Regions from separate parts of the Micromonospora sp. NBC_01796 genome, predicted to be linked through region 1. Evidence: riboswitches for the same ligand, from Rfam matches in the RefSeq annotation. Region 1 holds a riboswitch; the other holds the start of a gene.

Region 1 (4,153 bases):
AGCCCGCCGGGAGCCGTCAGCGGGCGGGAGCGACCAAACGGCGTACGGCGTCCACGATCGTCGTACGCCGGGTCTGCTCGGGTACGAGTTCCAGGAAGTCGGCGCCCTGCATCTGCCACATGTTGGCGAGGTTCTGCACCAGGGCCAGGATCTGCCCGGCGGTGAACCGGTCGGTGACGACGCCCCGACGCTGGGCCTCCGCCACCGCGTCGACCTTCTGCTTCATCGCGGTGGAGGTGGACGCGCGCCGGCCGGCCGAGTCGCCGCGCTCCAGCTCGTACCAGGCCACGAACCGCATCACCTCGGGGTGGGCCAGCCCGCCGTCGTAGAGGCGTGCGGCGTACTCGCCCAGGTCGTCGGCGTCCATCGGGACCCCCGCGACCACCTGCTCGACGATCGCGTCGAAAACCGCCTCGAACAGGCCCTCCTTGTTCTCGTAGAACGAGTAGACGAGGCCGGCGCTGATCCCCGCCCGCTTGGCGAGCCGGTCGACCCGCGCCCCGGCCAGGCCGTACGCGGCGAACTCCGACAGGGCCGCCTCCAGCAGGCGCTGACGTTTGGTCTCCGGGTCACGGGTACTCATGCTCCCAGCTTGCCTACTGAACATTCATTTGACAAGCCGCCTCGACCGTGGATATCGTCGCCTTACTGAATGAATGTTCACTACGAAGGAGTGGTGTGATGCCGAACCACGCTCACTGGACACCCGAGGCGATCCCCGACCAGACCGGGCGTACCGCCCTCATCACGGGCGCGAACAGCGGAATCGGGCTGGAAACGGCACGGGTCCTCGCCCGGCACGGAACCCGGGTGATCCTGGCCGGGCGGAGCCGGGCACGGCTCGACGAGGCGGTCCGTACGCTGCGCGCCGAGGTGCCGCAGGCGGACCTGGAAACCCTGGTCCTGGACCTGGGTGACCTGGCCTCGGTCAGGGAGGCGGCCGAGCGGATCGCCGCGACCGAGACCCTCGACCTGCTGGTCAACAACGCCGGGGTGATGAACATCCCGGAACGCCGGACCACCACGGACGGGTTCGAGCTGACCTTCGGCACCAACCACCTCGGCCACTTCGCGCTCACCGCCCAGGTGCTGCCCGCCCTACGGCGCTCCCCCGCGGCCCGGATCGTGACGGTCAGCGCGATCGCCGCGACCTGGCGCAGCGGGGCACTGACCGACCTGATGAGCGAGGAACGCTACCGCCCGATGGCCGCGTACGCGAAGTCCAAACGCGCCAACGTCGTCTTCACCCGGGAACTCGCCCGCCGCCTCACCGGGACGACCATCACCCCCGTCGTGATCCACCCCGGCGCCGCCATGACCAACCTCCAACAGCACACCCGAGGTGCGCTCCTCCGGGCACTCAGCGGGGTGATGGAGAGGTTCCTGATGGGCTCGCCGGAGGGCGCCGCGTGGCCCAGCCTCTACGCCGCGACCAGCCCCGACGTCCACGCCGGCGCGTTCATCGGCCCCGCCTCCCGCAACCAGACCGCCGGCACGCCGAAACCGGTGGCCCTGCCGCGCGGCGCCGACGACCCCGCCGAGGGCAGGCGACTGTGGGCCGACAGCGAACGCCTCACCGGCGTCTCCTTCCCGCTCTGACCGGTAGCGCTCAGTGACGTACGCCGGGGTCCCTGCCCGGGCCGCGGCGTGCCGGCAGGGACCATTACGGACGGTGCGGCGGGTGTACGCCGACCCCGGACGACCAACCTCGATGGAGGGTGCCGGGTCCGCACTTACCAACACACCGACACGACATCTGGTGTTCGGTATCCAGCCCTCCCCCATATATAGTCTGGGCCGCGACTGGTTCAGCCGGGCATCCAACCCGGCTGAGGCAAGAGGGAACCCGGTGGAAGTCCGGGACTGCCCCGCAGCGGTGAGTGGGAACGACAGCCGTCACACAGCACTGGGAGACAACCGGCCTCTGCCGGGTGGCCTGGGAAGCGACGGTCAGTAGGGGGTCACGGGATTTCCCGGGGCCGCGCCCATGAGTCCGAAGACCTGCCAGCCGCGCCGCGCCGGCCATCCGTGCGCGGCGGTCCGAGGCCGCGCGGGACGGCCGACGGCACAGACGCGCGCCCTCGCGTGCGTCCCTGCCTGCCTGCGCGCACTCCGGACCTCGTCGGCGACGAGTACGAGGAGCGACAGGTGACGGTCACAGAGTTGATGCCGGACGGCACGACGGCGGACGGCGATCCGCCCGCGCCGGGACAGCGGCGTACGCAGATGCAGGTGCGCAAGCGCAACGGCGCGCTCGAGCCGGTCGACGTGAACAAGATCGTCCGGGCGGTGGAGCGCTGGGCGGACGACCTCGACGACATCGACCCGCTGCGGGTGGCGACCCGGACGATCAGCGGACTCTACGACGGGGCGACCACGGCCGAACTGGACCGGTTGTCGATCCAGACCGCCGCCGAGATGATCGGCGAGGAACCCCAGTACTCCCGGCTCGCGGCCCGACTCCTGGCCGGATACGTCGACAAGGAGGTACGCGGCCAGGGCATCGCGTCGTTCAGCCAGGCGATCCGCCTCGGCCACGAACTCGGGCTGATCGGCGACGACACGGCGCAGTTCGTCGCGGTCAACGCCCGCAAGCTCGACGACGCCATCGACCCCACCGCCGACCTGCGGTTCGAGTACTTCGGACTGCGTACGGTCCACGACCGCTATCTGCTGCGGCACCCGACCGGCCGGCTGGTGCTGGAGACACCGCAGTACTGGCTGCTGCGGGTCGCCTGCGGCCTGTCCCGTACGCCGGGTGAGGCGATCGGGTTCTACCGGCTGATGTCGTCTCTCGCCTACCTGCCGAGTTCCCCGACGCTGTTCAACTCCGGCACCGCGCACACCCAGATGTCGTCCTGCTTCCTGGTCGACTCGCCCCGCGACGAACTCGACTCGATCTACGACCGGTACGCCCAGGTGGCGAAGCTGTCGAAGTTCGCCGGCGGGATCGGGATCGCCTGGTCGCGGGTGCGTTCCCGGGGTGCGCTGATCCGTGGCACGAACGGGCTGTCGAACGGGATCGTGCCGTGGCTGCGGACGCTGGACGCGAGCGTGGCGGCGGTCAACCAGGGAGGCAGGCGCAAGGGCGCGGCCTGTGTCTACCTGGAACCGTGGCACCCGGACATCGAGGAGTTCCTCGAGCTGCGGGACAACACCGGTGAGGACGCCCGGCGTACGCACAACCTCAACCTGGCCAACTGGATCCCGGACGAGTTCATGCGCCGGGTCGAGGCCGACGAGACGTGGTCGCTGTTCGACCCGGCCGAGGTGCCCGAGCTGCCCGACCTGTGGGGGGACGAGTTCGACGCCGCCTACCGGTCCGCCGAGGCCGCCGGCCGGTTCGTCCGCCAGGTCAAGGCCCGTGACCTGTACGGGCGGATGATGCGGACCCTGGCCCAGACCGGCAACGGGTGGATGACGTTCAAGGACCCGTCGAACCGGCTGTGCAACCAGACCGCCGAGCCCGGCAACGTGGTGCACCTGTCGAACCTCTGCACCGAGATCGTCGAGGTCTCCAGCGACGGCGAGACGGCGGTCTGCAACCTCGGCTCGATCAACCTGGCCGCGCACGTCGCGGGCGACGACATCGACTGGGAGCGACTGCGCGAAACGGTGCGTACGGCCGTGCTCTTCCTCGACCGGGTGATCGACATCAACTACTACCCGAGCGTCGAGGCGGCGGCGAGCAACCCCCGCTGGCGCCCGGTCGGGCTCGGCCTGATGGGCCTGCAGGACGCCTTCTTCGCGCTCCGGATGCCGTTCGACTCGGCGCCGGCGCTGGAGCTGTCCACCAGGATCTCCGAAGAGATCTACCTGACCGCCCTGGAAACCTCCGCCGACCTGGCCGAACGGTTCGGCCCGCATCCTGCGTACGCGCAGACCCGGGCGGCCCGTGGTCAGCTCCAGCCCGACCTGTGGGGCGTGACCCCGACGCAGGCGCAGCGCTGGGACGCGGTACGGCAGCGGATCGCGGCACACGGTCTGCGCAACTCGCTGCTGGTCGCGATCGCCCCGACGGCGACCATCGCCTCCATCGCCGGCTGTTACGAGTGCATCGAGCCGCAGGTGTCCAACCTGTTCAAGCGGGAGACCCTGTCCGGGGAGTTCCTCCAGATCAACACCGCCCTGGTCCGGGAGCTCAAGGCGCTCG
Region 2 (4,153 bases), 3.6 Mb from region 1:
AGTTCGTTCCCGCTCGGGGTGAGCGCCACGTCTCCTTCGAGCACCGCCTCGGTCGGGTCGAGCAGCGGCATCGGGGTCGGTTCGCCCCGGTCCACCAGCCAACCTCGGCTGTTGCCGGCGCTGGTGGTCCGCAGCGCCGGACAGTTCGAGCCGCCGTTGCCGCAGCCCACCGGCACCACCGCCAACTCCGGCCCGGCGTCCTCCGGCCGCCACCGGTTCACCATGCGGCCGGTCTCCACGTCGTGGAACTCCGCCACCTGAGGGGACGCGCAGGCGTCGACGGTGACGAGCTGACCGGCGGTGGTGGTGAGCGCCCCGGCCCGGCAGGAGCCGTCGATGTCGATCCGCCACAACTCGTGCCCGTCGGACAGGTCCAGACCGCGCAGCCCGGACCCGCCGATCACCACCAGTACGGCGCGCCCCCCGCTGCCGGTGGCCGGGATCAGTCCGGCGGGGGTGTAGACGGTGCTCGCCCCGGTGCGGCGGCCGTCGTACCCGTGTCCTGGTGGTGGCCCGTCGGCCCGCCACCGGATCCGGCCGGTCCGGGCGTCCAGCGCGACCAGGTCGCCGTCCGACCAACGGCTGACCACGGTGGTCCCGCTGGCCACGATGCCGATCAGCTCGGCCGGCCAGCGCCGGTAGGACCAGTACGGCGTGCGCCGGGTCCGGGCGTCGACCGGTTCGTCGGCCCGGATCTGGCGGGCGGTGGCGTAGACCCGCAACCGGCCGTCCACGATCAGCGGGGCGGACGCGAGCGTGCCGACCACCCCGGTCGCCGCCCGCACCGGGGCCGGATAGTCGGCGCGGGCAGGGGTGAGCACCTCGGCGGGGGCGAGCACGCGGAAGGTGACCACGGCTGCCGCCGCGACGACCAGCACCGCCACCAGCGCGACCACAGCCGGCCGGCGCCGGCCCCACACGCGGCCCCGCGATCGCATCCAGTACCTCCGCTGGGCACCCTACCGAGACAGCCCCGACGTGCGGCTGGCAGGTCAGGCGGCAGCGGCCGGATCACCGCGATGATCATGATTGGTCGAGGTGACCACGGCGGCCAGGTCGGCAAGGTCACGTCGCAGCGCACCCTCGACGGTACGGGCCGCGAGTCCGCCGAACACCAGCGCGAGGAGCCGGGCGTACGGTGCCGTGACCGCGCCCTCCTGCACCACGCTGACCGCGGTCCAGCCACTGCGCCGCCGCCGACGTCGCCCCTGGACCGGGGTGAACGTGTACGCGGTCCGGTAGTCGACGCCTACGCCGGACGAGCTGACGGTGAGCCGGTGCGGTGGGCTGAACTCCTCCACCCGGAACTCCTCCAGCAACTCGGTGCCGTCCGGCAGGTGATGACTCTCCCGCCAGACCGTGCCGACCCGCGTCGGACCGGGGGTGAGCACCTCGATCCCGCTGATCGTGGAGAGCCAGTCGGATCGGCCGGGCAGGTCGGTGAAGACCCGCCACAACTCCTCGGCGGACGCCTGCACCAGCCGGGTCACCGCTACCGTCGCCATCACACCTCCCGAACCTCCACCGTACGGGGGGTGACCGACCATTAACGCGAACATTCGCGGAAGGCGACGAGAACGTGACCCGAGTGACGATCGAACCCGCCGCACTCGGATCCGGGAGCCGGTCCCGCTAGGGTTCGGACCGGCACGAACTGTTGCGAGGTGCCCCGCGCGAGCGGGGAGAATCGGGAAGCCGGTGTGATTCCGGCACGGGCCCGCCGCGGTGACCGGGGAGCTGCCACCCACGCGTACGAGACGCAGCCACTGGCCCGAACAGGGCTGGGAAGGCGGGTGACCAGCGCAGATCCGGAAGTCCGAAGACCGGCCTCGCTGTCACCAGCCCCTCTGTGGGGGCGCGAGCGCAGCGGGAGCCTGCCTTGGACACCGATCTCTACGACGTCATCCACCGTCGCCGGGACGTACGCGCCCAGTTCACCGGTGCCCCGATCCCGGACGAGGTGCTGCACCGCGTCCTGACGGCGGCGCACGCCGCGCCGAGTGTGGGGCTGTCCCAGCCCTGGGACTTCGTCCTGGTCCGGGATCCGGACCTGCGGCAGGAGTTCCACCGGCACGTGGAGCGGGAGCGGGACACCTTCGCGTCCACTCTGGACGGCGAAGCCGCCGAACGCTTCGCCCGGATCAAAATCGACGGCGTACGCGAGTCGACCCTGTCGATCGTCGTCACGTACGACCCGGAGCGGGGTGGACCAGCCGTGCTCGGTCGGCACGCGATCGCCGACGCCGGCCTCTACTCGGTCTGCCTGGCGATCCAGAACCTGTGGCTGGCCGCCAGCGCCGAGCGGCTCGGGGTCGGCTGGGTGTCGTTCTACCGGGAGCCGTTCCTGCGGGAACTGCTCGGCATCCCCGCCACCATCCGCCCGGTCGCCTGGCTCTGCCTCGGCCCGGTGACCCACTTCGAGCAGACCCCCGACCTGGAACGACACGGCTGGCGTCAACGCCGTCCCCTGTCGGCGGCGATCCACCAGGACCGCTGGCGTCCCTCCGTCTGATTCTGGATCGGGCTCGCCTACTCAGACTCGCCAGCGAGTGGCCGGACACATCCCCTACCAGCGCCTCACCAACCACTGACCCGTCAAGCGGAAGTGCCGGCTTGCGAAGCATGATCACTGCGCTCTGAGCTGTTCTCATGACCACCCGCAGAACAGCTCAGCGCGCGTGGATCATCGTCACCCACCCTCAGCGCCGGAAGGCACCGGACTTCGCACCGGCAACGAACGCCGCCCAACCCGCTGGCCCTACCACCAGCACCGGTCCAGCCGCATCCTTTGAGTCACGCACACGCACTACGCCCACGAGGTTGTCCGCCACCTCAACACAATCGCCCTGGCTGTTCGAGCGGCTGCTCTTGCGCCAACGGGCATCCAAAAGATTGATCACGACTCACTCCCTGCCGAGACATCGAAGCACATGTCAGTTGGCGCGGCATACGGCAGTCAAACGATGATCATTGCGCTCTGAGCTGTTCTCACGACCACCCGCAGAACAGCTCAGCGCGCGTGGATCATGAACTTCCACCCTCAGCGCTTGAACGCACCGGACTTCGTACCGGCAACGAACGCCACCCAACCAGCCGGCTCCACCACCAGCACCGGCCCAGCCACGTCCTTCGAGTCACGAACCCCGACAACCCCCACCAGGTTGTCCGCCACCTCAACACACTGACCTTGGTCGTTTGAACGACTGCTCTTGCGCCAACGGGCACCTGAAAGATTGCTCACGACTCATACTCCCTCGCCGTGCGCACGAACACGTCGCGCGATGCGGCCTCGTCCAGCGCCGACGCAGTGAGGTCCTCGAAGGCGAGGGTGTACCGCGCGGCCTCGGCTGGCTTGTCCAGGTAGAGGGCGCCGGTCAGGCCCTCCACGTAGATTGTCGTGGGTTCGTGGCGCTTCGGAAAGTCCATGATGGTGAATCCGCCAACCATCGTGGCACCGTGTATACCAGCGCTGAACGGCAGCAAACGGATGGATACGTTGGGCAGCTCACTTGCCTCGGCCAGCCGGCGCAACTGACCCGCCATCACCGCCCCGCTCCCGACCGGCCGACGAATGACGGCTTCGTCGAGCATCACGTCGAAGACCGGTGCTTGCGGGTCGAGTCGGGTCAGCAGACGAGCCCTGCTCATCCGCACAGCAACACGCCGCTCGATCTCCTCGGAAGACAGCTTCAGCACGCTTCTCGTGAACACCGCCGTGGCGTACTCCCTGGTTTGCAGGACGCCGGACACGAGATCGGTGTGGTACTCGCGAAGCTTGCTCGCGGCCTCTTCGAGACCGATGAACAGCTCGAACCAGGGCGGGATCTCGGAATAGTCGTGCCACCAGCCCTTGGACTTGGTGTGCGGGGCGATGGCGGTGAGGGCGGTGGTGGTCTGCTCGTCGGCGCCGTACAGCTCGCACATGGCCTTCACGTCGAGCGCGCGTACGGCCAGTTCGCCGCCTTCGAGGCGCCACAGCTTGGTGACCGACCACTCCAGCGCGCGGGCGGCATCCACCTGCGGGATGCGTGCCTCGTGTTCGCGTAGTCGACGCAGTTCCCGGCCGAGCTGTCGACGTGGGACGGTCGACCCGACAACGGACTCCGGCATGGTGCTCCCCCCGGCCTGTGCACCGTCCACTCGTCCGGTCGTG

Evidence for each region. Region 1 has a riboswitch for cobalamin ahead of OIE47_RS31210 (ribonucleoside-diphosphate reductase subunit alpha). Riboswitches for the same ligand answer to the same signal wherever they lie in the genome.
Region 2: it holds a riboswitch for cobalamin, as region 1 does, so the genes downstream of both, bluB (5,6-dimethylbenzimidazole synthase) here and OIE47_RS31210 (ribonucleoside-diphosphate reductase subunit alpha) in region 1, are expected to answer to the same signal.

What each region holds. Positions count from the first base shown of each region.
Region 1 covers NZ_CP109078.1:6,990,418-6,994,570, reverse strand. Annotated here, with positions in the region: gene OIE47_RS31220 (TetR family transcriptional regulator) at 17-583, opposite strand; gene OIE47_RS31215 (oxidoreductase) at 682-1,599, shown strand; cobalamin riboswitch at 1,788-2,023, shown strand; gene OIE47_RS31210 (ribonucleoside-diphosphate reductase subunit alpha) at 2,167-4,153, shown strand, end outside.
Region 2 covers NZ_CP109078.1:3,357,715-3,361,867, reverse strand. Annotated here, with positions in the region: gene OIE47_RS15570 (outer membrane protein assembly factor BamB family protein) at 1-938, opposite strand, end outside; gene OIE47_RS15565 (SRPBCC family protein) at 993-1,505, opposite strand; cobalamin riboswitch at 1,650-1,846, shown strand; gene bluB (5,6-dimethylbenzimidazole synthase) at 1,880-2,512, shown strand; gene OIE47_RS15555 (DUF397 domain-containing protein) at 2,700-2,897, opposite strand; gene OIE47_RS15550 (DUF397 domain-containing protein) at 3,041-3,241, opposite strand; gene OIE47_RS15545 (helix-turn-helix domain-containing protein) at 3,238-4,153, opposite strand, start outside.